DNA from 3 places in the Acidihalobacter prosperus genome. Region 3 is predicted to be linked to each of the others. Evidence: predicted binding sites of a transcription regulator. Region 3 holds the regulator's gene; each other region holds the start of a gene.

The links. Region 3 encodes sigma-54, which starts transcription at its own class of promoters, with help from an activator protein. Its sites were predicted from a motif close to TGGCANGNTNCNTGCTT; they were not measured.
Region 1: a site for sigma-54 is predicted at 6,509-6,525, ahead of nifE (nitrogenase iron-molybdenum cofactor biosynthesis protein NifE). Genes of this name have one in related genera too.
Region 2: a site for sigma-54 is predicted at 7,089-7,105, ahead of glnL (nitrogen regulation protein NR(II)). Genes of this name have one in related genera too.

Annotation. Positions count from the first base shown of each region.
Region 1 covers NZ_JQSG02000001.1:326,938-336,851, reverse strand. The annotation lists gene THPRO_RS01630 (nitrogen fixation protein NifZ) at 1-203, shown strand, start outside; gene nifM (nitrogen fixation protein NifM) at 193-1,077, shown strand; gene THPRO_RS01620 (4Fe-4S binding protein) at 1,252-1,446, opposite strand; gene THPRO_RS01615 (hypothetical protein) at 1,619-2,101, opposite strand; gene fdxB (ferredoxin III, nif-specific) at 2,098-2,412, opposite strand; gene THPRO_RS01605 (CCE_0567 family metalloprotein) at 2,409-2,633, opposite strand; gene THPRO_RS01600 (NifX-associated nitrogen fixation protein) at 2,649-3,119, opposite strand; gene THPRO_RS01595 (NifB/NifX family molybdenum-iron cluster-binding protein) at 3,186-3,620, opposite strand; gene nifN (nitrogenase iron-molybdenum cofactor biosynthesis protein NifN) at 3,634-5,058, opposite strand; gene nifE (nitrogenase iron-molybdenum cofactor biosynthesis protein NifE) at 5,051-6,460, opposite strand; gene THPRO_RS01580 (hypothetical protein) at 6,786-7,163, opposite strand; gene THPRO_RS01575 (SulP family inorganic anion transporter) at 7,505-9,034, shown strand; gene THPRO_RS01570 (hypothetical protein) at 9,240-9,710, opposite strand; gene THPRO_RS01565 (hypothetical protein) at 9,703-9,914, opposite strand, start outside.
Region 2 covers NZ_JQSG02000003.1:400,524-410,437, reverse strand. The annotation lists gene THPRO_RS08650 (murein hydrolase activator EnvC family protein) at 1-204, opposite strand, end outside; gene THPRO_RS08645 (ArsR/SmtB family transcription factor) at 426-743, shown strand; gene THPRO_RS08640 (rhodanese-like domain-containing protein) at 798-1,223, shown strand; gene grxC (glutaredoxin 3) at 1,228-1,494, shown strand; gene secB (protein-export chaperone SecB) at 1,595-2,074, shown strand; gene THPRO_RS08625 (NAD(P)H-dependent glycerol-3-phosphate dehydrogenase) at 2,087-3,109, shown strand; gene trmL (tRNA (uridine(34)/cytosine(34)/5-carboxymethylaminomethyluridine(34)-2'-O)-methyltransferase TrmL) at 3,116-3,580, opposite strand; gene THPRO_RS08615 (dihydroorotate dehydrogenase) at 3,579-4,544, shown strand; gene ntrC (nitrogen regulation protein NR(I)) at 4,558-5,997, opposite strand; gene glnL (nitrogen regulation protein NR(II)) at 5,994-7,067, opposite strand; gene THPRO_RS08600 (DUF4124 domain-containing protein) at 7,213-7,860, opposite strand; gene glnA (glutamate--ammonia ligase) at 7,966-9,375, opposite strand; gene THPRO_RS08590 (cation diffusion facilitator family transporter) at 9,567-9,914, opposite strand, start outside.
Region 3 covers NZ_JQSG02000003.1:107,733-117,646, reverse strand. The annotation lists gene mgtE (magnesium transporter) at 1-730, opposite strand, end outside; gene ptsP (phosphoenolpyruvate--protein phosphotransferase) at 808-2,553, opposite strand; gene THPRO_RS07290 (HPr family phosphocarrier protein) at 2,665-2,934, opposite strand; gene THPRO_RS07285 (PTS sugar transporter subunit IIA) at 2,921-3,334, opposite strand; gene rapZ (RNase adapter RapZ) at 3,379-4,239, opposite strand; gene hprK (HPr(Ser) kinase/phosphatase) at 4,236-5,180, opposite strand; gene ptsN (PTS IIA-like nitrogen regulatory protein PtsN) at 5,189-5,653, opposite strand; gene hpf (ribosome hibernation-promoting factor, HPF/YfiA family) at 5,678-5,998, opposite strand; gene THPRO_RS07260 (RNA polymerase factor sigma-54) at 6,221-7,681, opposite strand; gene lptB (LPS export ABC transporter ATP-binding protein) at 7,747-8,472, opposite strand; gene lptA (lipopolysaccharide transport periplasmic protein LptA) at 8,469-8,969, opposite strand; gene lptC (LPS export ABC transporter periplasmic protein LptC) at 8,995-9,564, opposite strand; gene THPRO_RS07240 (KdsC family phosphatase) at 9,561-9,914, opposite strand, start outside.

The DNA of each region.
Region 1 (9,914 bases), on a different contig from region 3:
AGGTGCGTGCACGGCAGCCGTTGGCCTTGTCCGGAGAGGTGCGGGTGCAGGCAGGTCAGAGCGGCGAGATCCAGACCGTGATGGAGGGCGACGACGGCACCCCGCTCTACGAAGTGCGCTTCCCCGGACTCACCCTGCTCGTCCCCGAGCTTGGACTCTTGCCGGGAGACGACGCGGAACTGGAGGACGGAAATGACGAGTAAGGCCGCCTCGCGACGCCCGGCAGCGGCGCGACTCGCACCCGAAATCGCCTATCTGGCGCTCGACATGGCCCTGGAAAAGCATCGCAAGCCCTTGTCCGAGCTGGACGACGAGATCGCCTCGGCACTGCTCGATGCCGCCGACCGGCGTTTCAGGCTGGAGCGCCGCATGCTGGCATCCGCCCTCGGCTCGTCCGCGCAGGTACCGGCATCCACGCTGGCGGACGCCGAGCAGCGGATTCACGGACGCTACGATTCCAACGAGGAACTGCTCGCGGATCTGAGGCGCAACCGGCTGGATATTGAAGGACTGCGCGCGGCCTTGCATCACAATCTGCGTGTCGAGGCGCTGCGCGCGCAGGTGCGACGACAGGCGCCGGCGGTGAATGACATCGACGCCCGCCTGTATTACCAGGCTCATCGCAACGACTTCGATCTGCCGGAAACGCGCAGCGCCCGCCACATCCTGATCACGGTCAACCCGGATTTCCCTGAAAATACCGAGCAAGCCGCCAAGCGACGCCTCGGCGCGCTGCGCGCGCAGATCGAACGAGCCCCGGACCGTTTCGAGGCGCTGGCGCAGCGGCACTCCGAATGTCCCACCGGTCTCGAAGGCGGACGCCTGGGCCGGCTGCGCCGCGGCATGCTCTATCCCGCGCTCGACCGCTGCCTGTTCACGCTCGGAGAAGGTGAATTGAGCGGGGTCGAGCGATCGCCGCTCGGCTGGCATCTGCTGCGCTGCGATCAGGTACACCCGCCGCGCACCATCGGCGAGCTACAGGCGCTGCCGCGCATCCGCGCCCTGCTCGCCCAGCGCCTGCAGGATGCCCACGAACAGGCCTGGATCGATTCCCTGCAGACAGACGACGTGGACTGACGACACGGGCGGCATCCCGCCGCCGTCCCATCCTTTCCTCGAATCGATCTCCGGGCAGCTCGCCCGTCATTCGACGTCCGCCCCCGCTCCAAACGGCTCGGAAGGATCGTTCGAGGCCATCCACGATGCCGCGCATGGCCAGGTCAACAGAGCCATGCGCGGCCGCGGCGCAGTTCAGGCAGGCACGCAGGTGTTCGATACGGGGCAGACATCCGCGCATTGCGCGCTGTCGAAAAAGCCCTCGCATTCCGTGCACAGATCGGCGTTGATGTAGAACATGCCGCGTTTTTCGTAGATGGCTTCGTTGGGGCAAATCGGTTCGCACATACCGCAAACCGTGCACTGCGACTCGATGATCTTGTAGGCCATGACAGTTTCTCCGTGGGTTGGGCGTTAGCTGCAATACTGTTCTGCAAATCGGGTGCCGCCCAAGATTTAAATTTTATCAATATATATTTCAATTAGTTAAAAACCATTCTTCATGTAGATACGCGATATTGCGTGCGCCGTTGTCGCATTTGCGACAAGTCCTTCGTGCGCTTCAGCCACCCAGCAGGTGCACATAGGCCTCGCGCAGCAAACCGAGCTCCGTCGGCGGCAGGTCGCGCACCTCCAGCAGATCGACGAATCGCGCCTCGCGACGCGCGGCGGCGGCAAACGGCGGATCGACCTCCGTGACACGCAGCAGCACGACCTCCGCCGCGTGACCGTCCGGCAGACGGATCCGCCGATGAAACCCGGGTACCGCGCACAACGATGCCGTCGGCAGATCCAGCCAGCGTGCGGCCGCCCGCACACAGGCCGCCGGATGCACACGCGATGGCGCATCCGGCGCATCGCCCGGATGGGCGCCCTCCGGCAACGGCGAAAAAAGGGTCGCCCCCCAGGGCAGACGCAAAAAGCGCAGGCGCGCGCTGGTGGCCTGCTTGTGGCAGACCAGCAGCCGCGTCGAATCGCCCATGGGGCGCTCCGTGGCCGTCAGCGGCTCTGCCGCGCCGTTATTCACCGTCGCGGATGCATTCATGCCTGCGCCAGCACGGCGCCGATCTCGCCATCGTCCACCGCCGCATGGCTGTGGCAGCCCTTGGGGCAGACCCGCGCGCAGGCGCCGCAGCCGATGCAGTCGAGACGATCCTCGATCGCCATCACCATGGCGCGATCGTCGTCGTCGTAATCGTCGTCTTCATCGCCGCCGCGCTCGACCAGGGTGAACACGTTGCGCGGGCAGACCTTGAAGCAGCGGCCGCAACCGATGCATTTCTTCTGGTCCAGCGTCTGGATGAACTGCGGCGTCCAGGCTTCGCCGCCGCGCGTGGTGCCGTGTACCAGGCTCATGGGGTTTCCTCCTCGGTCGCCTGCGCCGCTTCCAGCCGGGCCACCGCATCGCGCCACGCGATGCAGGCCGCATAGGTGGAATCGGCGATGCCGGGCAGCGCCTCATAGCCGGCCGGCAGGCGGTCCTCCACCAGGTCGTGCAGCTGCGAGGCCCACTCAGTGGCGATGCGCTTGCACTTCTTCACATCCTTTTCCAGGCGTTTGAGTTCATCGGCATCCATCGCGCACCCTCCTGTTCAGAGTCCAGCCACCGCCGGGTATTCACCGACCGCCGCCAACGCCGAAGCCACGTACTTGTCGCCCTCGTCCTTGAGCTTGCTCAGGCTGGCAAAACCGAAGCGGTGCACGTCGCGCAGCGGGCGGTCGAGCACCACGAGCTTGCCCACGGTGATCAGCGCGCGGCCGAAGCCCTCGTGCGACAGATGCACCATCGGCACGGCCATCAACCCGCATTCCTTCTCGATCGACACCGCGATGGCGTTGTAGAAGGCCACCACGCGCGACACCGTGACCTCGTCCGGATCGCCCACCACCGGAATCTCGCGCTTGCGCTCGGGGGTCAGAACCAGCGGTGCCAGCAGGCGCTCGGCCGGCCAGTCGTCGCAGGTGCCATAGCTGTCCAGGGCCCGGATCTGGCGCACCATTTCCTTGATGAAATCGGTCTCCAGGACCTCGGTATCTGCTTGCAATGCGGCTGTTTCACTCATGACTTCGACTCCACTGCTGGCTCTTGAATGCACGCGTCGCCGCAGCGCGCGTGCCGTGAGGGTGTTTCATTCATCCCAACCTTCCGCGTCCATCTGTTCGAAACGGGTGGGATCGTTGTCGCGCTGCTTGACCGCGGGCACCGTCGGCCAGGGCGTCTCGCCGTCGCGCAGCGACTCGCGGATACGCACCAGCTGCTGGGCGATGGAGGTACCCTTGTCGACCTTGACCGCGCCCACGCCCACGGCAATCAGGCGCTTGAGCGCCGAGCCGCCGACCGCCAGGCAATAGACCGCGTCGCAGCCGGTCAGCGCGCACAGCTTGTCGTCCAGCTTGTCCTCGTTGCCGTCCTGCGCCAGGCTGCCGAACTCCAGGGCCTCGGCGAGACTGGCCTGGCCGTCCTCGATCTCGTAGATCGCGAACGCACCGGCCGAGCCGAAGTGCTGGTTGACCGTAGCCATGTCGGAGGTGGCGAAGGCGATGCGGTAACGCTTGCCGTTCATGCCTGTCTTCCTTTCAGTGGACGGGTGTACAAGTCTGAGTCGGCGTTGCAGCACCATGCGCGATCTCCGCGTCGCCCGGCTGGGCGTAGATGGACCGGTAAGGGCGAATCTCGTGGTGGCCGTGCTCGGCCAGCAGCAGGTTCGCCAGATCGAACAGAATCTGCCGGGTGCCCTGATAGCCGATCCAGGTGCGCTGGTAGCCGCCCAGATGGTCGTATTGAGGGAACCCGGCGCGCAGCAGCGGCAGGTTCAGACGAAGAGCGGACTCGGCCAGATGCGAGTTGCCGACCAGCACCTCGGCGCCCGCTTCGCTCGCCATGCGCTCCAGATCCTCCAGGTCGCCGATCTGTACCACTGCCGGCGACTGGGCCTCCGTCAGCCGCTGCGTGCGCATCGGTGCGACGGCCGCCACGACCTCGGCGCCCATGCCGTTGAGCAGCGCAGTCAGCGCCAGCAGATGGTCGGGATCGGCGGCAATCGCGACGCGACGCAGACCCAGCATGAAGTGGGTATCGAGCATCGCGTCCTGCAGCTGGCGGCGCTGACGCTCCAGAATGTCCGGCACGGGGCGTCCGGAGACCTGCGCCAGCTTGGCCACCAGACGATCGACCGGCTCCAACCCCATCAGGGTCTCGAAGCGGAAATCCTGCACCCCGGTGCGCTCGCGCAGCAGGTCGGCGGCCTTGTTCATGGAGCCGCCCACGACGATCGTCGCCGCCGCGCGGCTCAACCCGCGGAAGGCGGACACGTCGAGCCCGCCGGTGGTGACCGCGCTGAACGGGGAGTCGCCCAGGTGGCCGTCGAGCGAACCGGACAGATCCGGAATCATCACCGGCTGCAGGCCGAAGGATTCGATCAGCAGCTTGAGAGTCTCGACGTCGCCCGGCGTGAGCAGCGAGCCGGGCAGCACGTTGACCTGGGTCGCCCCTTCGCCGCGCACCGGCCCCACCTCGTGCACGTCCGGCACCAGCTGCTCGATCATCGCGTGCACGGCGGCCGCATATCCGGACTCCATGCAGCCGGTGAAATCCGGCGTGGGCACCGCGACCACCGCCGTGCCGGCGTGCTCCGGGTGGCGTTCGCGGAACACCTTGACCATGCGCCGGATGTCGGCACCCTGGGTTTCCGAAAGGCCGGTGGTGCACAGCCCGATCATCGCGGGGGCGCTTTTCTTGCAGATCGTGTCGAGCGCCTCGACGATGCTCTCGTCGGCACCGAGCACGGTGCTGACCTGATCCATCGCCGTGGTCTGCAGCGGAATCGGCTCGCGGAAGTGGCGCACGAAAAACACCTTGGCGAAGGCCGTGCAGCCCTGCGAGCCGTGCATCAGCGGCATCGCCTGATTGATCCCGAGAAACGCGAGGCTGGCGCCGATCGGCTGGCTGGATTTCAGCGGGCTGACCGACATCGCCTTCTTGCGCTTGATGATCTCAGCCATTGGCCGCCTCCGCGAGCGGCTCGGTCGGATGCCACGGCGCGGCGCGGCGCACGGACTCCCACACCGGGGATTCGATGGTCAGCGCGAGCTGACGGGCCAGTTCCACCATGCCGTCGTATCCCGCGTAGGCGAACTCGCGCTCCTGATTGATGTCGAGGAACGGCACGCGGGCCTTGAGCGCCGTGTACATATTGCGTCCGCCGGCGATGAGGATGTCGGCGCCGTATTCGCGCACGATGCCGATCAGGTTGGCCGGGCTTCCGTCCTCGATCATCTTGGTCTTCTCGCCCATGATCTCGCGGATGCGTTCCTTGTCCTCTTCGGTGGACTTGTTGGTGCCGGTGGCGACCACGTCCATGCCCAGATCCTTGAGCGCAGAGACCACGGACCAGGACTTCACGCCGCCGGTGTAGAGCAGCACACGCTTGCCGTCGAGGTGTTCGCGCCAGGGGTCGAGCGCCGCGACGGTCTTCACCTCCTCGCGTGCGATCACGGCCTCGGTGCGCGCGATCAGGTCCTCGTCGCCGATCACCCGCGCGAAATCGCGCAGTGCCTTCGAGGTATCGTCCACGCCGTACCAACTGCCCTCGAACCACGGCACCGAATGCTGCTCCTCGAGATAGCGCGCGACGTTGAGCAGCGCCTTCGAGCACACCACCATGGTCACCTCGGCGCGATGCATGGTCTGGATGTCGCGGAAGCGCGAGTCGCCGGACAGGGAACCGAGGATGCGCAGACCCAGCTCGTCGAGCAGCGGCGCCACGTGCCAGAACTCGCCGGCGATGTTGTATTCGCCAACCAGATTGATGTCGTGCACGCGGATACCCGGTCGCTGTAGCGACTCGGGCACCGGATCGGGCTCGCGCGTGCCGATGACGTGCTTGCAGATCGCATCGCCGGCCAGGCGATTGCCCAAGTTCTTGGTGCCGTAGAACCCGGCGGCGTCGACCGGCACCACCGGCACGCCCCAGCGCGCGGCGGCATCCTTGCAGATCGCGCCGACATCGTCGCCGGCGACCGCCGGGACGCAGGTGTTGTACACGAACACGGCAGCAGGATCGTACGACTCCACCGCCTGCTTGATCGAATGGAACAGCCGCTTCTCGCCGCGCCCCATGATCACGTCCTGTTCGGTCAGGTCGGTGGTCATGCCCAGGCGGTAGAGCGTCGGCCCGGAGGAACGCGTGCCGCGGTTGTCCCAGGAATTGCCGGCGCAGGCGATGGGACCGTGGACGATATGCGCCACGTCGGCGATCGGCAGCAGCGCGATCTGCGCGCCGTCGAAGGCACAGCCGCCGGCAGTGGCGCCCGGCTTGGGCTTGGAGCACCCCGACTTCGACTTCTTGTTGTGGCTGCAGGCCGGCTCGTCGAGCATGGCCTTGAGTTCTTCCGGCTTCATCATCTTGGCGGTCCCCTGAAAGACGCCGCAGAGAGCGACACACGGGCCATGTTGCAACCGTCATGCCACGGCTCGGAGCCGCGTGAAGCCTAGTCCACGCCCCTCGACGAGGACGCGGCAGGAACCACATTTATCCTTTCAATTCAGATCGATACGACTGCCATACCGGGATGGCTCACGCAGGCGTGGCGGAACGCAGGGAGGGACGATGGCTTTGTCGCAAACGCGACACAGGGGACAGGTCCGGAGGGGCTGCGACAAAGTCGCCGAAGGCCGCCATCGGATGCCGGATCGATGCCCGCGCCCGCTACATTTTCGGCGCGAACAGCTACCGGGCGGCGGGCGACGGCGCGACCCGGGTCGCCGGGTAGCAGGAACGCAGACGCAACTTCTTGTACCGCAGATACACGACGAAGCGGCCGGGCTCCGGCTCGTAGAGTGCGACGCTGCCCACCGGATGCGTCGTGCAGTAATTGATCTCGCTCTCGTAGAACGATCCGGCGACGACATCGAAGCGGTAGCGCTCGCCCGCGACGGCCACGGTCCGCGTGCACAGATAACCCAGCGGCTGGCCGCTCTTGATTGCGGGCTCGCCGACGAATGCCCCCTCGCCCACCCGCTTGCCGAGCTCGGCCGGATTGCAGCCCGCGAAGGCGGTCGAGACCATTGCCAGCGAGAGCAGGAGAATCTTGATCGGTTCGTTCATGGCCCTTTCCGATGCGGTCATGGCGGATATAGCGTGCGGCATTTCAAACGGCCGACAGATGCAGCCGCCCCCTCGGCGCCCGCGTTCTCGGCGCACGCAGGGCTGTCATTTTAGCCTCGATCCGAGCCCGCCGTATCGATTCTCGGATCGGGTCGGTGCGCAGCGTAATCCGCATGTGACAAGCCCCAGCTAGAGTGGACAGACGCCGACGAAACCCTTAGTTTCATCGCCTGAACAAATCCATCGCCGTGAAATTCGGCCATTTCAACGCCCGCGGCACTCGCTTGTCGTGCCGGCCGAATCGCGTAGAATCCCCACCCTTTTGCACGCCGGAGTTACACGTGTTCCAGTTGTATTACGCTCATGCCGCCAAGGCGCGGGACGACATTCTTTCGGGCCTGACCGTCGCCTTCGCCCTGGTGCCGGAAGCCGTCGCCTTCGCGTTCGTGGCCGGCGTCAATCCTCTGGTCGGGCTCTACGGCGCCTTCATGATGGGGCTGGTGACTTCGCTCATCGGTGGCCGCCCCGGGATGATTTCGGGCGCCACCGGATCGATGGCCGTGGTGATGGTCGCCCTGGTCGCGAAACACGGCGAACAATATCTGTTCGCCACGATCATCGTGGCCGGGCTGCTGCAAATGGTTTTCGGCGCGCTGAAATTCGGCAAATACATCCGCATTGTGCCGCTGCCCGTGATGCTGGGTTTCGTCAACGGCCTCGCGATTGTGATCTTTCTCGCTCAGCTCAACCACTTCAAGGTGCAGGGCGCCGACGGCTCCGCCCACTGGCTGTCGGGCATGCCGATGGCCCTCATGCTCGGCCTGACCGCACTCACCATGGCGATCATGTACGTCTTGCCCAAGATCACCCGCGCCTTTCCCGCCGGTCTCGCCGCGATCATCGCACTGACCCTGCTGGTGCATCTGGCCGGGCTGCACACGCCGCTGGTCAGCTCTATTGCCGACATCCGCGGCGGCTTCCCGAGCTTCCACATCCCGAGCGTGCCGATCACGCTGGATTCGCTCAAGGTCATCCTGCCCTACGCGGTCATCCTGGCCGGCGTCGGTCTGATCGAGTCGCTGCTCACGATGACGGTCGTGGACGAGGTGACGAACACGCGCGGCCAGGGGAATCGCGTGTCCATCGGCCAGGGCGCCGCCAACATGGTGAACGGCTTCTTCGGCGGCATGGGCGGCTGCGCGATGATCGGCCAGACCATGATCAACGTCACCTCCGGCGGTCAGCGCAACCTGTCCGGCATCGTCGCGGCGCTGTCGCTGCTGGCGTTCATCATGTTCGCCTCCGGCCTGATCAATCTGGTGCCGGTGGCCGCGCTGGTCGGCCTGATGTTCATGGTGGTGATCCAGACCTTCGAGTGGGGCAGCTTCAACTTGCTGAACAAAATCCCGCGCGAGGATATTTTCGTCGGCATGCTGGTCACGGTCATCACCATTTTCACGGACCTTGCGATTGCCGTCGTCGTCGGCGTCATCGCCAGCGCGCTGACGTTCGCCTGGAAACAGGCGAAACACATCTACGTGCAAGCCCGCGACGAATCCGACGGCACCCGCATCTACGAAGTGCACGGCCCCTTGTTTTTCGCGTCCACGCACCGCTTCGGAGAACTGTTCAAACCCGAAAACGATCCCAAGGACGTCGTGGTCGATTTCGCGCACTCCAGAGTGGCCGACCACTCCGCCATCGAGGCCATCGACACGCTGGCCACCCGCTACGCAGACGCCGGAAAATCGCTGCGCCTGCGGCACCTGAGCCAGGAATGCCGGGTTCTGCTGGAAAAGGCAGGAAATCTCGTCGAGGTCAACATCAGTGAGGACCCGCATTATCACGTGGCGGATAATTCGCTGGCCTGAATTAAGCTAGAACGTTTCTGAAAACAGAACCTGAAATGCCGTGCTACTCAGGCAGAAAACGACCCACTCCGGCCATACGTGTATCGCTAACACACTGACGGCTCCAGGTCCAAAAGTGGTCATTCAATTCCAACATAAGCGACGGCCTTTAGGCTGCTCAGTGAAGGCCAGAAGGGTCGGAACGAGCTTAATGCACTTGTTAGATTTAAGTGCTCCCACGTTTGGTCGTACCCCTGACAGCAATAGATGCCATTAAAAACGTGGAGCCACTAATAAGGGAACCAGCTACGCTCAATACAGCTACAACAAAGCTCTTTGGATCATCGAACTTCGGCGAGTAAACCCAGACAGAAAAGGCTGCCAAGGCGAACAGAAGCTGAAAACAAAGACCAATAGCCACTCGGCCCTTGAGATCTGGATAACGCGGCCAGTTCTGCAACAATGCCTTTGTGTCTTCGGCAGGGAGAAGTATGGATTTGGCCTCCGTAATACTCCAACCAAAGATTGCAGCGGGGAGAAGGGCTAGATATTTCACTGCATCAGGCCCTGCAGCAAACGCGCTTGATATTCGCCTGATTGAATCAGGCGTATTGATGATAAGGTAGGCGGCCACCGCGATGATGAGCATTTCGGGCGATACGAACACCCAGCGCAAGGTGCTCTTAATACTAGCCATGCTCCATATCTCGCTCTTCCGAAATTACTTCAAATTTGTGGCGAACGATGGTCGCAAGTTTTTCGACATCCGGCTCCTTCTCATGAAGGAAGCTCTTCTGCGTATCGGATGTCCTTATCACTATCTGCTCATCGTCCTTCTGTCCGACAACTTTTCCGGAACCATAGCCATCGGCAGCCATTAGCAAAGCAGCATCCGTTATCG
Region 2 (9,914 bases), 290 kb from region 3:
TAGCTGCGCTTCGACGCGGCCACGCTGTCCCTGAGCTTTTTCGAGTTCGCGCGTGACGGTCTGAATGCGGTTCTGGATGTCCTTGAGCTTGTGGCTGGTGCCGTTGTCGGCGCGCGCAACACCGGTGGTGGCCAGTAGCGGCCATGCAACGAGGGCCGCGAGGGCGGCCGCTCTTGGGGTGGTATAAAAACGACTAGCCCGCATGGATTGTTCAGGGTAATAATTAAGGAGTTGGTAATTTACGAACGCAGCGCGCCGAAGCAAGCCAGTATACCCATCCGGATCGCGGGGATGGCGTCCGTCCGACAGAGCCGGTGCGCCGATGCCCGACGCCACCGGTTGAAGCGCCGGGATGGGTTGATCGGAAAGTGCTAATATTATTCAGCGGTTGATCCGGCACCCGCGCCACCGATAAGGTCAGAAGCATGGAAGTCCTGAACTCCGAATTGATGACGCTCGACGAGGACATCGACCGTGCCTCGCGTTCCCTCAAGGCCATGTCGCACCCCCTGCGCCTGAAGATTCTCTGCACCCTGGGCGACCAGGAAATCAGTGTGCAGGATATCGTCGACAGCGTGGGCACCTCGCAGAGCAATATTTCGCAGCATCTCGCGATCCTGCGCGACAAGGGCATTCTGGCCTCGCGAAAGGACGCCAACAAGGTGTTCTACCGCGTGAGCGACCACCGTACCCTGCGCCTGATCGGCATGATGCAGGAAGTCTTCTGCAGCAGCGGTATATAGCGCCCTGACATTGGGCTATAGTGCCGCTTTTGTCAGCTTGGGGTTCCGGGTCTCATGCAAGCCTATCTTCAGTTCGTAGCCAACAATCCGATACCGTTCGTGGCCTTGGTTTTCAACGTCGCGATGATCGTGTGGGTGGAGTTTTCCCGCATGACCAGCGGCGTCAAGCACTTGAGTGCGGGCGAGGTGGTGCGGCTCATGAACAGCGACGACGCTATCGTGCTGGATGTGCGTGACGACAACGAGGTGCGTGAGGGCATGATCGGCAAGCCCAAGCACATCCCGCTGTCTTCGCTGGCCAAGCGTCTGGTGGAGCTGGAGAAGCACCGCGACAAGACCGTGATCGCCTATTGCCGTTCGGGTAACCGCTCGTCGCAGGCGTGCCGGATGCTGCGCAAGGCCGGCTTCGAAAAGGTGGTCAATCTGCGCGGCGGCATGCTGGCCTGGCGCGACGCCAATCTGCCCGTGCGCAAGCGCTGATTCCATGAGTGTCGTCGTCCTGTACACCACCGAGTACTGCCCCTACTGCGTTGCCGCGCGCCGGCTCCTCGATGCCAAGGGCGTCGGCTACGAGGACCGCAAGCTTGAGGGGCGCTACGATCTGCGTGCCGAAATGGAGGCACGCAGCGGACGTACCAGCGTGCCGCAGATCTTTATCGGCGACCGCCACGTCGGCGGCTTCGACGATATGGCCGCGCTGGAACGGCGCGGCGAGCTCGATCCGTTGCTCGAGGCGTCGGGCGCGATCTGAAATGGTGTGGCGCAGTTCGCATTGAAGGCGGTTGGCGGTTCCGCCGCGCGCTGCGAGCGATTACCATAGCCCCCCGACATTCCCTGCCTCGAGAAGACCGATGACCGACGAAAACAGCAACGCCGAAGCGATCGACCAGCAGTTTGGCATCCAGAAAATCTACTTGAAGGACGTTTCCTTCGAGTCGCCGGACGCCCCGCAGGTATTCACGCGCGAGTGGCAGCCGGAGGCCGAGGTGCAGCTGAACGTCGCGCACCAGGCGTTGGATGCCGGTGTATGGGAAGTCGAGCTGCAGGTGACCGTGACGGCCCGTTCCGGCGAACGCACCGTCTATCTTGCCGAGATCAAGCAGGCTGGTGTGTTTACCGCGCAGAACATTCCCGACGAGCACATGGGGCATCTGCTGGGCAGCTATTGCCCGAATCTGCTGTTCCCGTTCGCGCGCGAGGCGGTCTCCGATCTGGTCGCCAAGGGTGGCTTCCCGCAGCTTCTGCTCGCGCCGATCAACTTCGATGCCCTCTACATGCAGCAGCTAGAGCAGCAGGGCGCGGGCGAAGAAGCGGCGAACACCAGCCACTAAGCAGCAGGGACCATGCAAGGCGAGGCACCGCTGGCCGTACTCGGTGCCGGCTCATGGGGCACGGCCGTTGCCGTGCTGCTGGCCGGCAACGGCCGCCCTTGCCTCCTTTGGTGCCGCGATCCGACGCACGCCGCGGATATGGCCGCCAGCCGGCGCAACGCGCGCTACCTCGGCGATATCGAATTGCCGGCTGGCCTCACGCCGACGGCCGATCTCGATCATGTGCTGGCGCGCGCGCGCGACTTGGTGCTCGCGATCCCCAGTGCAGGCTTCCCGGAGTTTGTCGAAGGCCTGCGCGGGCGTTTGCCGGACGAGGCCCGACTGGCCTGGCTGACCAAGGGCCTGGCTCATGAAAACGCGGACACATTGGATCGGGTCGTCGCCCGGGTGTTGGGCGACGACCGACCTCGCGCGGTCATTTCCGGGCCGAGTTTCGCGGCCGAGGTCGCGCGCGGTCAGCCGACCGCCGTCACCGTGGCTTCACCCGATCCCGCCTATGCCGAAATGGTGGCGGGCTGGCTGCGCAATGCGGTGTTTCGCGTCTACACCAGCGACGATATGCTGGGCGTCGAGCTGGGTGGGGCGCTCAAGAACGTCCTGGCGATTGCGGTCGGCATTTCCGATGGCCTGGGATATGGCGCCAATGCGCGGGCGGCGCTGATCACCCGCGGCCTGGCGGAACTGATGCGTCTGTTCGAGGCTGCGGGGGCCAGGCCGGAAACCCTGATGGGGCTGTCTGGGCTGGGGGATCTGGTGCTGACCTGCACCGACGACCAGTCGCGCAACCGACGTCTTGGATTGGCCCTGGGGCGAGGCGAGACGCTGGCGGCGGCCCGGCGAGCGATCGGGCAGGTCGTGGAAGGTGCGACGACCGCGGAGGCCGTAATGCGCGTTGCCCAGCGCTACGGCGTGGAGTTGCCGATCTGCGAGCAGGTCTATCGCGTGATTCACGAGGGTGTGCCGGCGCCCGCCGCCGTACAGGCGCTGCTGGCGCGCGATCCGCGCCCGGAGCTGGGCGCGTCCTTCGCCGGCTAGGCGGTTTCAGGCGCCGCCGGCGTAACCGTTCTGCCGCCAGGCCTCGAACACGGTGACCGCCACGCTGTTGGAAAGATTCAGGCTGCGGCTATGTGGCCGCATCGGCAGACGCAATCGTTGTTCGGGCGGGTAGGCGTCGAGCACGGCATCGGGCAGGCCTCGCGTCTCCGGGCCGAACACGAAGGCATCGCCCGCGGCGAAACGGACGTCGGCGAGCGGACGCGCGCCACGGGTGCTCATGGCGAAGCTGCGCGGCGGGCGCACGGTTTCGGCGAAGGCCAGCAGGCTGTCATACTCCTGCACCTGCGCCCACTCGTGGTAGTCCAGCCCCGCACGGCGCAGGCGGCGGTCGTCGAGCGCGAAGCCCAGCGGGCGGATCAGATGCAGCTGGCAGCCGGTATTGGCGCAGAGGCGAATCACATTGCCCGTGTTGGGCGGGATTTCGGGTTGATAGAGGACGACGTGGAACATGAGCGAGCGCGGTAGCGACCCCCGGTTGGCGGTGGATTTCTGCGGTCTGAAGCTGGCGACACCGTTGGTGCTGCTGTCGGGCTGCGTCGGCTTCGGCGAAGAATACACGCGCGTGGCGGGCTACTCCAACCGCGACGTGGGCGCGATCTGCCTCAAGGGCACCACCGAGGCGCCCCGCCTCGGCAACCCTGCGCATCGGGTATACGAAACGCCGGCGGGTATGCTCAATGCCATCGGCCTGCAGAACCCGGGGGCGGCCAAGGTGGTGGACGAAATCCTGCCGACGCTGGATTTCGGCGAGACGCGCTACATTGCCAATGTCTCGGGATCGACCGTGGAGGAGTACGAGGCGGTGACGCGGCGTTTCGACGACTCGCCCATCGACGCCATCGAGATCAACATCTCCTGCCCCAACGTCAAGGAAGGCGGCGTCGCCTTCGGCAACGACCCCGACATGTCGGCGCGGGTGGTCGAGGCATGCCGCCGGGCCACGGACAAGCCGCTGATCACCAAGTTGTCGCCGAACCAGACCGACATCGCCGAAAATGCGCGCCGTTGCATCGAGGCGGGCACCGACGCCTTTGCGGCGATCAATACACTGATGGGCATGGCCATCGATATCCATGCGCGCAGGCCGCATATCGGCAACAATCAGGGTGGGTTGTCAGGGCCGGCGATCAAGCCGATCGCGCTGCTCAAGGTCTGGCAGGTACACCAGGTTGCGAAAGCGCACGGCGTGCCGATCATCGGTCAGGGCGGGGTGGCCAGCGCAGAGGATGCGATCGAATTCCTGCTCGCCGGCGCATCCGCGATCGGCATCGGCACGGCGCTGTTCTACGATCCCCTGATCCTGCCGCGGATCAACGCGGGCATGCTCGCTTACATGGAGCGCCATGGCGTGTCCCATGTCAGCGAGCTGGTCGGTGCGTTGGTGCCCAACGGGCCGGGCAGCGCCTGCGTCTGAGGCGGAAGGGAGGCTAGTCCTCCTCTTCCTCGTGGCCGTCGTCCTCTCCGACCGCCATGTCCAGTTCCTTTATCTTGCGCGTGAGCGTATTGCGCCCCCAGCCAAGCAGTTTGGCGGCGTCCTGGCGGCGTCCGCCGGTGCGCCGGAGCGCGACTTCGATCAGGATGCGTTCCATGCGCGGAGTGGCCATGTCGAGCAGGGGGTGCTCGTTGAGCGCGGCCTGCCGCTCCGCCCAGCGGGTCAGCGGGTCCTCCCAGTCCAGCCCACCCTCCTCGACGCTGACCTGACGCAGTTCCGGCGGCAGATCCTCCATGTGAATCTCGTTGCCGGAAGCCATCACGGTCAGCCAGCGGCAGGTGTTTTCCAGTTCGCGTACGTTGCCGGGCCATTGGTATCGGCGCAGGTACTCGCTGACCTCGGGCCGCGGCGACTTGGGGCTGGCCTGCAGCTCGTCGGCGGCCTGCTTGAGGAAATGGTCGAGCAGCAGCGGTATGTCCTCGCTGCGTTCGCGCAGCGGCGGAATGCGGATGCGGATCACGTTCAGGCGGTGGAAAAGATCCTCTCTGAACAGGCCTTCCTTGACGCGCTTTTCGAGATCCTGATGCGTGGCCGCGATGATGCGTACATCGACGCGGATCGGCGTGTGCCCACCGACGCGGTAGAACTCGCCGTCGGCTAGCACGCGCAGCAGGCGGGTCTGCAGTTCGGCGGGCATGTCGCCGATCTCGTCGAGAAACAGGGTGCCGCCATCGGCCTGCTCGAAGCGCCCGCGTCGTTGTGCCTGGGCGCCCGTGAAGGCGCCGCGCTCATGTCCGAAGAGTTCGGATTCGAGCAGGTCGCGCGGGATCGCGGCGGTATTGAGGGCGATGTACGGTCCAGCAGCACGAGGGCTGTGACGGTGCAGCGCGCGCGCGACCAGTTCCTTGCCGGTGCCGGATTCGCCCGTGATCAGCACGGTGATGTTGGAGCGAGCCAGCCGACCGATGGCGCGGAACACCTCCTGCATCGCCGGCGCTTCGCCTAGGATTTCAGGGGTTTCCTCACGTGTCGCGTCGAGCTCGGCGCCGGTCGATTGCTGGCGCGCGCGCTGGCAGGCGCGGCGTGCCAGCTCGACGGCCTCGTCGACGTCGAAGGGCTTGGGCAGATATTCGAAGGCTCCGCCCTGATAGGCCGCGACCGCGGCGTCGAGATCCGAATGCGCGGTGATGATGATGACGGGGATTTCGGGATACTGCGTGCGCAGGCGCTCAAGCAGGGCGAGGCCATCCTGGCCCGGCATGCGGATGTCGCTGATGATCACCCGGGGGCGCTGCTGCTCCAGCTGGCGCAGCACGGATTCGGCATCCTCGAAGACGGCGACGTCGAAACCAGCGCCGCCGAGTGCGCGCTCCAAGACCCAGCGGATGGAGCGGTCATCGTCGACGACCCAGATCGTGTCCTTGCCCTCGCTCATGTTTCGTTCCCCAGTGGGAGCAGAATGGTGAATTGTGTGTGCCCTGGCCGAGATTGACATTCGATCAATCCTCCATGCTGGGTAATCAGTGACTGGGAGATGGCCAAACCGAGTCCTGTGCCTTCTGCGCGCCCGGATACCATGGGGTAGAAGATGCGGTCGAGCATGCCCTCGGGTACGCCCGGTCCATCGTCGACCACATGGATGACGGCGACCAGACGGTGGCGGACGCTGCCGATGGTGTGATTGCGCGTAATGCGCGTGCGCAGCAGTATCCGGCCGCTTTCGCCGACCGCGTGCACGGCGTTTTGAAGGATGTTGAGAACGGCTTGGAAGATCATGTCGCGGTCGAACATGAGCTCGGGGATGCTCGGGTCGTAGTCGGTCGCGAGGCTGATGCCGGGAGGCAGGTCGACGTTGACCAGCTGACGGGCGCGTTCGAGTACCTCGTGGATATTGCTGATGTTCATGCGCGGGCGGCTGTTGGGGCCGAGCATGCGGTCGACCAGGCCACGCAGGCGGTCGGCTTCGGCGACGATGATCCGGGTGTACTCCCGCAGATCGTCCGCGATGAGCTCGCGCTCCAGCAGCTGGGCGGCGCCGCGCAGGCCGCTCAGCGGATTCTTGATTTCGTGCGCGAGTCCTCGAAGTAGCTCGCGTGCGGTCGATTGCTGGCTGAGCAAACGCTTTTCGCGGGTGATGCGCAGCTGGCGATCGATATGGCTGAGTTCCAGCATGACGCCGTCAACGTGTTCGCCGATGATCCAGGGCGTGATGGTGCAGTCGACGTTGGTCTGCCGATGGCCTGGCAGGTGCAGGAGCTTTTCGCGCTCGGTCAGGGGATGCGCGGTGGCCACGGCCTCGCGCAGGGCGAGGATAAAGGCCTCGTCGCCGGGAAACAGCAGTTCGGCCGGGCTGCCGATCACATTCTGCGCGCTGTGTTCGAGCAGCATTTCGCCCGCGGGGTTGAGCAGCCGCAGGATTAGTCCGCTGTCGAAGTACAGAATCGCGGTCGTGAGGTTGTCGAGTATCTCGGCTTCGCTGGGAGCCATGGATGTTGGCGGCGTCATCGTTGTCATCATGGCACTGGCAAGCAAAAAGCGCGCCGTGCGTGCCGGCGGCGGCAGCCTTGCATGCACGGCAATCGCGCACGCTTATTATGCACCTAAATGGTGCATGCCGGGCGACAGGGGTGGGCCGGTACGGCCGTGTCGGTCAGTTGGGCGCGTGGAATTGCGGCGCGCGCGGCATCATGGGGGCGCGCGGCGCCTGATTCGCGGCTCCGCTGGCATTCGACGTGGCGCCGTTTGTGGGCGATTGTCCGGGATTGAACAGCACCGAGTGGCGCAACACGCTGAAGGTGACGCCCGGTGAGCGGATGGCGATGCCACCGGCGCGGCCTTCGACGGCGGCGTAGAGCGTATGGCTACCACGGTCGACATTGTGCAGCGGAATCTGGGTGGAGGTGCCGCTGTAGACCTGCGCGCCATCCATGAACAGGCGAATGCGATCGCCGGGCATGAGCGCGGGCATCAGGTTCAACGAAACCGTGATGTCGCCATTGTTGGCGCGTATCGCCTGATTGTTGGCCGGCGAGGTGATGGTCAGCGCACGATAGGCTGAGCGTTGGTTGCCGTTTCCGGGGGCGAGGCCCGGGGGTGGCGAGAGCGGCTGCTGCGGCGTCTGAATGGTGTCGAGTGGGTGATTGAGCTCGAGTTTTTGCGCCTTGCCGTTGGGAGGCGGCGTGTCGGAAAAGACGACGTCGCCCTGGGCGTTGACCCAGCGGTAGATGGTTGCCTGTGCGGTCGCCGTGACGAGCAGCAGGCTGAGGACGAGTAGCGCGCGCAGCATGGGGCAGAGCATAGGCCTGCGACGGGCTTGGCTGCAAGTGGCCGGTTTTGCGGGACTATCCAAAAAAGAAGGGCGCCCCGGCGGGGCGCCCTTCGTCCGATCCTCAATACAGGCAGATCAGATGCTGTAGTACATGTCGAACTCGACAGGATGCGTGGTCATGCGCATACGGGTAACCTCTTCCATCTTGAGGTCGATGTAGGCGTCGATGGCATCGTCGCTGAACACGCCGCCGGCGGTGAGGAAGGCGCGATCCGCGTGCAGGGCCGCAAGCGCCTGATCCAGCGCATGACAGACCTGGGGAATCTTCTTCTCCTCTTCGGGCGGCAGGTCGTACAGGTTCTTGTCCATCGCGTCGCCGGGATGGATCTTGTTCTGAATGCCGTCGATGCCGGCCATCATCATCGCGGTGAAGGCGAGGTAAGGGTTGCCGGTCGAATCGGGGAAGCGGACCTCGATGCGGCGCGCCTTGGGGCTGGAAACCCACGGAATGCGGATGGAGGCGGAACGGTTGCGTGCCGAGTAGGCCAGCATGACCGGCGCTTCGAAACCGGGTACCAGGCGCTTGTAGCTGTTGGTCGAGGCATTGGTCAGCGCGTTGATGGCCCGCGCATGCTTGATGATGCCGCCGATGTAGAACAGCGCGGTTTCGGACAGGCCGCCGTACAGGTCGCCGGCGAACAGATTCACGCCGTCCTTCGCGAGCGACTGGTGGACGTGCATGCCGTTGCCGTTATCGCCGACCAGCGGCTTGGGCATGAAGGTCGCGGTCTTGCCGTAGTTGTGGGCGACGTTATGCACCACGTACTTGAGGATCTGATTCCAGTCCGCACGCTTGACCAGGGTGTTGAACTGGGTGCCGATCTCGCATTGGCCGGCGGTGGCGACTTCGTGATGGTGGACTTCGGTGGGCACCCCCATTTCCTCGAGCACCAGGCACATGGCCGAACGCAGGTCCTGCAGCGAGTCGACCGGCGGCACCGGGAAGTAGCCGCCCTTGACGCCGGGGCGATGGCCGATGTTGCCTTCCTCGAAGACCTTTTCGGAGTTCCAGCCGGCCTCGTCGGAGTCGATCTTGTAGAACGCGCCCTGCATGTTCGCGCCCCAGCGGATATCGTCGAACACGAAGAATTCGGGTTCGGGGCCGAAGTAGGCCGTGTCGGCGATGCCGGTGGACTTCAGGTAGGCTTCCGCGCGCTTGGCGATGGAGCGCGGGTCGCGCTCGTAGCCCTGCATCGTGGACGGCTCGATGATGTCGCAGCGCAGGTTCATCGTGGTCTCGTTGAAGAACGGGTCGATGACCGCGGTATCGGCGTCGGGCATCAGGATCATGTCGGAGGCCTCGATGCCCTTCCAGCCGGCGATCGAGGAGCCGTCGAACATCTTGCCGTCCTCGAACAGCGATTCGTCGATCGTGTGTGCCGGCACGCTCACGTGCTGTTCCTTGCCGCGGGTGTCGGTAAAGCGGAAATCGACGTATTTGACGTCGTGTTCCTTCATCATGTTGAGAACGTCATTCGGGGACATGCTTATAGGCTCCTCACGCGTGGTTCGTTAGATGTAGTCCTGACTGGCAGCTCTGTTGGCGGTCGAGCCCCACCGTATGATGCGTTTCATAAGCACAAAAAATGCCAAGACAAGCGCCTGAGCGGGCGCAGGTGCCGCCGCCGCGCGCCGGAATGGCGCTCTATCATGGTGCGCTAACGCCCATGGCGCACTTATTTGGTGCATTCGTGGCGAAAGTAGACCCTGACTTCGCCGATTTCCGGTAACTGTTTGCTGGTCGAAATGAGCTGCTCCGCGACCTCGTGCACCGAGTCGGTCGCTTCCGACGGCCCGCGAAGCGGCATGAATAGGTCGAGGTGGGCCCGCCCGTTGAGGTAATGCAGGTGGACATTCTCGAGGTTCGCCGCTGCCGGGATATCTTTCCACTGCTGACGCAGCGCTGCAAGCAGGGCCTGTCGCAGCGGCAGATGCATGCAGCTGGCCTCGCGCTCGTCGTCCTCGGGATCGACATGCACGGTCACGTCGGAGACGTGCTCGAAATGGGTGATCAGGTGGTCGCG
Region 3 (9,914 bases):
GGACACCGCTCTCGTTGATCACGGGCGCGGAGATCAGGTCGCGGTCCTGGAAGATTTTGGCCACCTCGTGCGCCGGCGTGGCCGCCTCGATGGCCGAACTGGAGGTATCCATGACCTCGGCAACGGTATGTTCCGGGTCCTGGGTGAGCAGCTCGGACAGCCCCAGCAGGCCAAGGTATTTGTCGTAGCGGTTGACGACGATGAGCTTGTCGGTGAGATCCGGCAGCGCGCCGCGTAGGCGCAGATAGCGCAGCACCACATCGAGGGTGACGTCGGCGCGCACGGTCACCGTGTCGGTATCCATCAGGCCGCCGGCGCTGTCCTCTGGATAGGACAGGACCGCCTCGAGGCGGGAACGGCGCTGTTTGTCCATTCCCTCCAGGGTTTCCTGCAGCACTGCGGCGGGCAGGTCCTGGATCAGGTCGGCAAGATCGTCGACGTCGAGGCTATGCGCGGCCTGGACGAGTTCGTCCGCATCCATGCCCTGGATCAGGCTCTGGCGCACCTCGTCGCCGAGGTGCAACAGCACTTCGCCATCGTATTCGGGATCGACCAGTTCCCAGACCAGCTCGCGCTGCGCCGGCGGCATGGATTCGAGCAGGTGGGCGATTTCAGCAGGGTGCAATGCGTTGAGCATGCGTCTGGCCTGCTGCATGGTCCCCGTCTGCAGGGTTGCGGAGATGAGTTCCAGATTGCTCGCGGTGCGTCTAGTCGGTTCCGGGTCGGCCATGGCGCGCGCTCGTGTTGAAGAATACGGACGATGGCAGTGTAACAGCCGAAAGCCTCTGCGGCCGGTCGGGATGGTGGTTAAACGGCCGGGTCCAGATCGCGGTTGATCTCTTGCAAGCGACGCAGGCGCTCGGCCCGATCGGGCGTTGCGAGCAGCGCATCGGCCGGTTGGCTAAGGGCGCCGCAGTCGGAATTGCGAATGACGTGGCGGATTTCGGCAAGCCGGTTGATCGGGACGCTGAATTCGCGCAGCCCCAGGCCGAGCAGCAGACGGGTGTAACGGGCGTCGCCCGCCATCTCGCCGCACATCGCGACCGGAATGCCGGCGCGTGCGCCGCCTTCCAGGGTCAATCGGATCAGTTGCAATACCGCCGGATGCAGCGGGTCGTAGAGATGGTTGACCATCTCGTCGGTACGGTCGATGGCGAGGGTGTACTGGATGAGGTCGTTGGTGCCGATGGACAGAAAATCCAGGCGTCGAGCGAAGGCCTCGGCGGTCAGCGCTGCGGCGGGTACCTCGATCATGGCGCCGATCGGCAGATCCGGGTCGAACGGGCGACCTGCCCGACGCAGTGCCTCGCGCTGCTCGGCGATCAGGGCGAGGCATTGATCGAGTTCGGAGAGATCGGTCAGCATCGGCAGCATCAGCCGGACGGGGCCTTGCGCCGAAGCGCGCAGTATGGCGCGGATCTGCGCGGCGAAGGGGGCCGGTTCGCGCAGGCTCAGGCGTACCGCGCGCAGGCCGAGCGCCGGATTGGGCGAGATTTGCCCGTCGCGCATGTCGCCGTCGAAGAGTTTGTCGCCGCCGAGATCGTAGGTGCGGATCGTCAGCGCCGAGCCCCGCAGGGCACGCAGCGCCTTGCGGTAGGCTCGCAGCTGTTCTTCCTCGCCCGGCGGGCTGGCCTTCGGGTTGATGAAAAGGAATTCGGTACGGTAGAGGCCGACCGCGGTGGGGCCGAGCCGGCGCAGCGCGGCAAGGTCGGCATCCAGCTCGATATTGGCCTGCAGAGAAATGACGTGTCTGTCGAGGGTGATGCCGGGCAATAGGACCGATTTGGCCAGCGTCGCGCGACGTACCCGGTCGCGGCGCAGGCGTTCGCGGAAATGGCGTTGCAGGGAAGGGGCTGCACCCGCGAGCACGAGGCCCGCGTCACCGTCGATGATCAGCGTTTCGCCGCTGCCGATCAGGCGCAGTGCGGCATGGGTACCGACGACGGCGGGTATCTCCAGGCTGCGCAGGAGGATCGCGGTATGCGACAGCGGTCCGCCGAACTCGGTGATCACGCCGGCTACGCGGGCATCGTGCAGGCTGGCGATGTCGGCGGGCGACAGGTCGCCGGCGACCACGACATCGCCCCGGCTGGCGGGCGCGGAAGTCGCTTCATGGCCGGCGAGCAACCGTTGTATCCGTCCGATGACGTGCGCGACGTCGTCGCGGCGGGTGCGCAGGTAAGCGTCCTCCATGGCATCGAAGGTGGCGACCAGTTCGTCGTACTGGAGCTTGAGCGCCCATTCGGCATTGCAGTGCAACGCGCGCATGTGCTGGATGGGCGCCTGGGCCAGGAGCCCATCCTCCAGCATCAGCAGATGCGTGTCGATGAAGGTGCCGACATCGGCAGGCGCATTTTCGGGGATGCGGTCGCGCACGCCCTTGAGTTCGGCCTTGGCGCGCTGTAGCGCACGGCGGAAACGACGAATCTCGGCAGGCAGATCCGCGGTGGCAAGGCGCCGTTCGACGATTTCCGGCGACTCCTGTTCATAGCGGTATGCGCGGCCGATGGCGATGCCGCGGGAGACACCGATGCCGTTGAGCAGCAGGCTCATGCAGTGATGCTTCCTTCGTGCTGGCGGGCGGAGTCGGGATCCGCGCCGGGTGGCGGCGTCGCGTGTGCGATGCCCCTTCTGTTTATAGCATTCGGGCCCTTGTCGCCGGTCTCAGCTTTCTTCCCCGAAACGGTCGGCGATCAGCGTACTCAGTTCGGCCAGCGCCTGTTCGGCGTCGGTACCGTCGGCGTGCAGTGTCAGCGTGCTGCCTTGGGCGGCGGCAAGCATCATGACCCCCATGATGCTCTTGCCGTTCACGCGGCGCCCGTTGCGCTCGAGTTCGATGTGGGCATCGAAGCGGCTGGCCAGCCCGACCAGGCGCGCCGCGGCGCGCGCGTGCAGCCCGAGCCGGTTGACGATGGTGACCTCAGTCTTTGCCATGCCTGCTGACCTCCTGGCAGTTGAGGACGCCGTCGTGCCCGCCGCTCAGCGCCTTGTCCATGAGCGCATCCAGATCGAGCGCGGGATAATTGAAGATGCGGATCAGCATGGGCAGGTTGACGCCGGCCAGAATGCGCACCTGATGCGCGTCATTGCAGAGTCGGCAGGCGATATTGCTGGGCGTGGAGCCGAACATGTCGGTCAGCACCAGGACGCCGTTGCCGGTATCGAGTCGGTCGCACAGTTCGCGGGCACGTTTGAGTATTTCATCCGGATCCGATACCGGCGAGACGGCCAGATTGGCCACGGACAGCGGTGTCTCGCGCAACATGCCGCGGGCCGTTTCCATCAGGTCGGCACCCAGTCGGTTGTGCGTGATGAGCAGGATTCCCACGGACATGAAACGATGAGCCTATGCAGGGTCGGGCGAATGGGGGCGGGCCATCAACCCAGCTCCCGGTGACGGATGGTGATTTCGGTACCGCGTTCGTCGCGGAAGGCGTCTCCGAGCCGCTGCACGAGGTAGACCGAGCGGTGTTGCCCGCCCGTGCAGCCGATCGACACGGTCAGATAACTGCGGTTTTCCGCCTCGAAGCGCGGAATCCAGGTCTGCAGGAACTGGCGGATATCATGGTACATATCCTCGACCATCGGGTGCGAGGCCAGATAGTGCTGCACCGATGGGTCGAGTCCGGTCTGGTTGCGCAGCCGCGGTTCCCAGTGCGGATTGGGCAGGCAGCGGACGTCGAAAATGAAATCGGAGTCACCCGGCACGCCGTGCTTGAAGCCGAACGACTGGAATTGCAGCGACAGTGAGCCGACGTGGCTGCGTCCGATGCGTTCGCGAATCTGGGCGCTGAGTTGATGGACGTTGCTGCGGGTGGTGTCGATGGTCAGATCGGCATGTTCGGCGATCACCGCGAGCAGCGAACGTTCCAGGTGTATCGCCTCGATCAGCGGCAGGCCCTTGCGCGACAGCGGGTGTTTGCGGCGGGTTTCGCTGAAGCGCTTGAGCAGCGTGTCGATCTCGGCCTGCAGATAGATGATTTCGAGTTGCACGCCGCGCGTGCGGATGTCCTCGAGAATGTCCTTGAAGCGGCGTAGCTCCTCGATGCCGCTGCGGGCATCGATGCCGACGGCGGCTTCGTCGTAAAGCTTGACCTTGGGGCTGAGCAGGTTTTCGACGAAGGCAGGCAGCAGGCCGAGGTGCAGGTTGTCGATGCAATACAATCCCTCGTCTTCTAGGGCGTGCAGGGCGACGGTCTTGCCGGAGCCCGAAAGGCCGCTGATGATGATCAGTCTCACGGTTGGTTCCCGAGGCGTTCCTGCTGGCGCTGGATCAGGTCGTCGGCCGCATCATAACCGGATTGCAGCAACAGATGTTTGCGCACCGCGGCTTCGACCAGCACCGCCAGGTTGCGGCTGGGGGCGACGGGAATCTCGATCACGGGGATCTCGACACCGAGCAGGCGCCGGGTCCGGGTAATGCCGTACAGCCGGTGCTCGTCTGCATGATGGCCGCCGTGATGGTGGCGCAGGTCGATGATCAGCCTCAGGTACTTGTTGAGCTTGATCGCATTGTCGCCGTACATCGCGCGCACGTTGAGAATGCCGAGGCCGCGTACCTCGAGCATGTCCTGCAGCACCATCGGGCAACGCCCCTGCAGGGTGTCGGGGGTAATGCGGGCAAATTCGGGGGCGTCGTCCGCGACCAGTCGGTGGCCGCGGGTGATCAGTTCCAGCGCCAGCTCGCTCTTGCCCACGTTGCTGTCGCCGGTCAGCAACAGACCCGTGCCGAGTACCTCCATGAACACGCCGTGTGCGGTGGCGGTTTCGGCGAGGGTCTCGCTCAGGTAGTAGCGCAGGGTGCTGATGAGTTCCTGGGTGGCCAGTGGCGAGGCGAACAGCGGGATGCCGGCGTGCTCGGCCAGCCCGATCATGCGCTCGTCCGGGAATTCCCCGCCGCCGATCACGATCAGAATGCTTTCGCCGTTGAACATCTGCCGCAAGGCCTGTTCGCGGGCGTCGTCGTCGAGCTGGCGCAGATAGGCGCACTCGCGACTGCCAAGCACCTGGACGCAATGCGGGTGCACCAGATTCAGATGTCCGACGAGGGTGGCGCCGCCCCAGTGCGTGTCGGCGGCGGACAGCTGGTGTACGCCTCCGTCGCGTCCCGACAGCCAGGAGAGCTGCAGGCGCTTGCCGAGCGCTTGGTAGAGGGCAGCCGCTGAAAGATTGGCTTCCATGGCGTCGCCTAGGCGGCGTGCCGGGCTTCCCAGTCGCTGAGCAGTCCCAGAGTGGCTTCGCTGCCATCGGCAGTGCGCAGCTGTTGCACGGCGACCGGGTCGCTGAACAGCTGCGCCAGCCTGGAAAGCGTCTCCAGGTGTTCGCTGGCGCTATCCTCCGGCACCAGCAACGCGAACAGCAGGTCGACGGGTTGCTGGTCGGGGGCATCGAAATCGATGCCCCCGCTGAGTTTGATGAAGGCGGCCTGCGTCTCCTTGAGCCCGGTCATGCGGCCGTGGGGGATCGCCACCCCATGGCCCAAGCCGGTGCTGCCGAGGCGTTCGCGCGCGAGCAAGGTATCGAAGACCTCGTGCGAGGAAACCTGCCCGCCTTGGGCCAGCAGCTCGCTCAGTGCTTCCAGCGCCCGTTTCTTGCTGTGGATGTCGGCACCGCTGAGGATGCGCTCGGTGGTGAGAAGTTCGCCTATCTGCATGGTTCAGGTGTCGCCCCGATGTTTTCAGGTGGCCGTGCGTTTGGTCGCTTCGGCCTTGTGGTGGTCCTTGGTTTTTTCCTTGTGCTTGATGACCTGCCGGTCGAGCTTGTCGACGAGTGCGTCGATGGCGGCGTACATGTCTTCGCTGACGGCGTCCGCGAAGAGCTGGTTGCCGCTGAGATTGAGGCTGGCTTCGGCTTTCTGGCGCAGTTTTTCTACGGAGAGGATCACGTGGACGTCAATCATGTTGTCGAAATGCCGCTCGAGGCGCTGGAATTTTTCGCTCACATAGCTGCGCAGGGCGTCGGTCAGCTCGATATGGTGCCCGGACAGATTGATTTGCATACGATACTCCTCGTTGAGGGCCATGTCTTATGTGCCCATGTGGGGGGCGGGGCCGTCATGGCTGGCGCCATCCCGCGGCCGCTTTCGCGGCCAGGGGCGGCATCCCCCGCCGCCTGATGTCGACGCTCGCACCCGACCGTGCTCCCTGGTCCGGCCGGCCCGCGGCAGGTGTTTCGCGGTGCGCAAGGTCGAGGATACGTGTGAAGTCGCCATAATCTGAGTCTAGTTGAGGCGCTTGCGATCGCTGGAGGACGGGATGTTCATGCCCTCGCGGTACTTGGCCACGGTGCGGCGCGCCACCTGGATGCCCTTTTCGCCGAGCAGGTCGGCGATCTTGCTGTCCGACAGGGGCTTGTCACCGGGTTCGCCCTCGATCAGCTTGCGGATCATCGCGCGTATGGCGACGGCCGAGCACTCGCCGCCGTCGGCCGTGCCGACATGGCTGGAGAAGAAGTACTTGAATTCGAAGATGCCGCGGGGGGTATACATGTATTTCTGGGTGGTGACGCGGGAGATGGTCGATTCGTGCATCTCGACCTGTTCGGCGATGTCGCGCAGCACCAGCGGTTTCATGGCCTCCTCGCCGTATTCCAGAAAGCCTCGCTGTTGCTCGACGATGGCGGTGGCGACGCGCAACAGGGTTTCGTTGCGGCTTTGCAGGCTCTTGATGAACCAGCGGGCCTCCTGCAGCTGATTCTTCATGTAGGTGTTGTCCACGCTGCTGTCCGCGCGCCGGACCATCGAGGCGTAGGTCGAATTCACGCGCAGGCGCGGCGCCACCTCCGAGTTGAGCTCCACGCGCCAGCGCTGCCCCTGTTTGCGCACGGTCACGTCGGGGACGATGTACTCGGGGCGGCTGTTGCTGATCTGCGCGCCAGGGCGGGGGTTGAGCGACTGGATCAGTGCGATGGTTTCCTGCAGCTCGGTCTCGTCCAGATCCAGGTGACGCATCAGTGCCTTGAAATCGTGGTTGCCGAGCAGGTCGATGTGCGATTGCACAAGATGCCGCGCCGATGCCAGCCGGGGGGTGTCCCTCGGCATCTCCGAGAGCTGTATGTCAAGGCACTCGGACAGGTTGCGCGCACCGCAGCCGGGCGGATCGAGCCGTTGTACGAGATGCAGTACGGCTTCGACGTCCTCGATCTCGAGTTCGGTCTGCAGTTGATCCGCGAGCGAGGCGCGGATGTTTTCCAGGTCTTCCTGAAGATAGCCGTCGTTGCCGATCGCGTCGATCAGGGTCATGGCGATCAGGCGGTCCTGCTCGTTCATGGTGGCGAGGTGGACCTGCCAGAGCAGATGGTCCGCAAGCGATTCGCCGTCTCCGCTCTGCGACTCATAGGGGTCGCGGTCGTCGCCTTCGGAGGGTGCGGAGCCGGCCGCGGAGGGCGGTTCGTAGATGTCGTCCCAGGCGCTGTCGACGGGCAGCTCGTCCGGAATCGTGTCCTGCGACGGACTGTCCTCGGCGCTGCTTTCGCGGGCTTCGCCGTTGATCGGTTCGCCGTCCGCGCCTTCGCCCCGGCCGCCGTCCTCGTCGATTTCGAGCATGGGGTTGGTCTCGAGCACTTCCTGGATGTGCGTCTGCAGCTCGAGCGTCGAGTACTGCAGCAGACGTATCGCCTGCTGCAGCTGGGGAGTCATCGCCAGGGATTGCCCCAGCCTGAGTTGAATGGATGGCTTGATCATCGCGCCTGATGTTTATCTTGAATCCGCGTTTAACGCAATGGTCATCATCGGTCTACGGGATGTTGTTAGAGTCGGAAGTCCTGCCCCAGATAGACCTCGCGGGCCTTCTGATTGTGCAGGATGTCTTCCGGCGCGCCTTCGGCGAGCACATGACCCTCGCTCAGGATATAGGCTCGCTGGCAGATGCCGAGGGTTTCACGCACATTGTGATCGGTAATCAAGACGCCAATGTCCCGGTCGCTCAGGTGTCGCACGATCCGCTGGATGTCGAGTACCGAAATGGGGTCGACGCCGGCGAAGGGTTCGTCGAGCAGGATGAAGGCCGGGTCGGCGGCCAGCGCGCGCGCAATCTCGACGCGTCGTCTCTCACCGCCCGAGAGGCTGAAGCCGCGACTGGCGCGGATATGCCCGATCTGCAATTCATCCAACAGACTTTCCAGGGTTTCATTCTGTGCCCTGGGGTCGAGATTGTCACGCAGTTCGAGTACGGCGCGGATGTTGGCTTCGACGCTGAGGCGGCGGAAAACCGAGGCTTCCTGCGGCAGATAGCCAACGCCCATGCGTGCGCGGGCGTGCATGGGGAAGCGGGTGATGTCCTGATCGTTGAGGTGTATCCGCCCCGAATCCGGCTGAATCAGACCGACGATGATGTAGAAGCAGGTGGTCTTGCCCGCGCCGTTGGGGCCGAGCAGGCCGACGATTTCGCCGCTGCCGACCTCGAGGGAAACGCCGCCGAGCACGTCGCGTCCGCGATAGCGCTTGGTCAGGCCACTGGCGCCGAGCACGCTCATGGCGCGGATTTTCCCGTCGTGCCCTGATCGGGCACCAGCGTGGCCTCGACGCGATGCCCAGGCGCACCGGCGGTGACGACGCCATTTTTCGTGTCGTAGACGATATGCGTGCTGCTGAAGGTGTTGCGCTCCTGGCTCAGTTCGGCCTGTCCCTGCAGTTGTATCTGCCGGCTGTCCGGCAGGTAGAGCATGTGCGCCGCGTGTCCCTTGACCGGTTTGCCCTTGGGGGTGACGTCGCTGAAGGTGGCCGGGTTGCCGTCCATGGTCAGGCGTTCGACCGGTCCCTTGGGCGGCGCCACCACGGTCAGTCGGTCGCCGTCGATGGTGAGGGTGTTCTGGGTGACGCGGACGTGCCCGGTGTAGATGCCGACACCGGTCTTCTGGTCGAAATGAAATCGGTCTGCGCTGATATGCACGGGCGCATCGCGTGCCACCGGCGGCGCGGCCACGGCAGCGGCCGGCAGCAGCGCGGCTAGAAACAGCAGGCGCCATGGCACGCGCCGTTCTACGCTCGGCCGGGGCTCAGGGCTGCGCGGTGGGGCGGGTGTAGACACTGTTCACGTCCTTTAGGAGGTCGAAGACCTGCTGCTTGAAATTCGCGTCCAGGCCGATGCCCCGCGTCACGTAGCCGGGGCCTTCGATGCGCGTGGGTTTCGGGCTGGTCGCGATCTGCCGACGCGTGTCGACCGTCACATCATTGGATATCACGCGAATCGTCCGACCCTGCGCGTCCTGACGCGTGATCACCACCCGTTCCGGCATGCGCACGACGGTGTCGCCGGGCAACAGTACCGCGCTGGGTGAGCGCAGCGTGACCGGCGCGCCGTGCTCAGGATATACCACGAGCACGGGATCGGTCAGCCGGGTCAGGCGGTCGGGCAGGGTGTGTGCGAGATGCGTCGCCCGTAGCCGGTAGCGTGGCTGCCCATCGCGGCGCATCTGGGTCAGGGTGATGTCGTCGGCGGAGTAGTCGGTGCCGCGGGCCAAGGGGGCAACCTTGAGCGGCGGCGGCAGCACGTGTCGAGCCAGCCACAGACCCAGTAGCAGGGTGACGGCCAGTGCGGCGCCTGTGAGCAGGCGCTGCGCGTTCATGCGAGATAGGTCGCGACCAGGCGTTCGTACTGCCCCTGGGCGCGCATCACCAGTTCGCAGGCTTCGCGTGCCGCACCCTGGCCGCCGGCGCGTGCCGTCACCCAGTGCGCGTGCGTGCGGACTTCGGCGGCCGCGTCGGCGACGGCGATGCCGAGCCCGGCGCGGCGTATCACCGGCAGGTCGACGAGGTCGTCGCCGACGAAGGCGGCGGCGGCAGGCGGTAGCCCGAGCGTCGTCAGCAGATCCTCGAAGGCCGGCAGTTTGTCGCGGCGGCCTTGGATCACGTGCTCGATGCCGAGATCGGCCGCGCGGCGGGCGACGACCTGCGAACGCCTTCCCGTAAGCAGTGC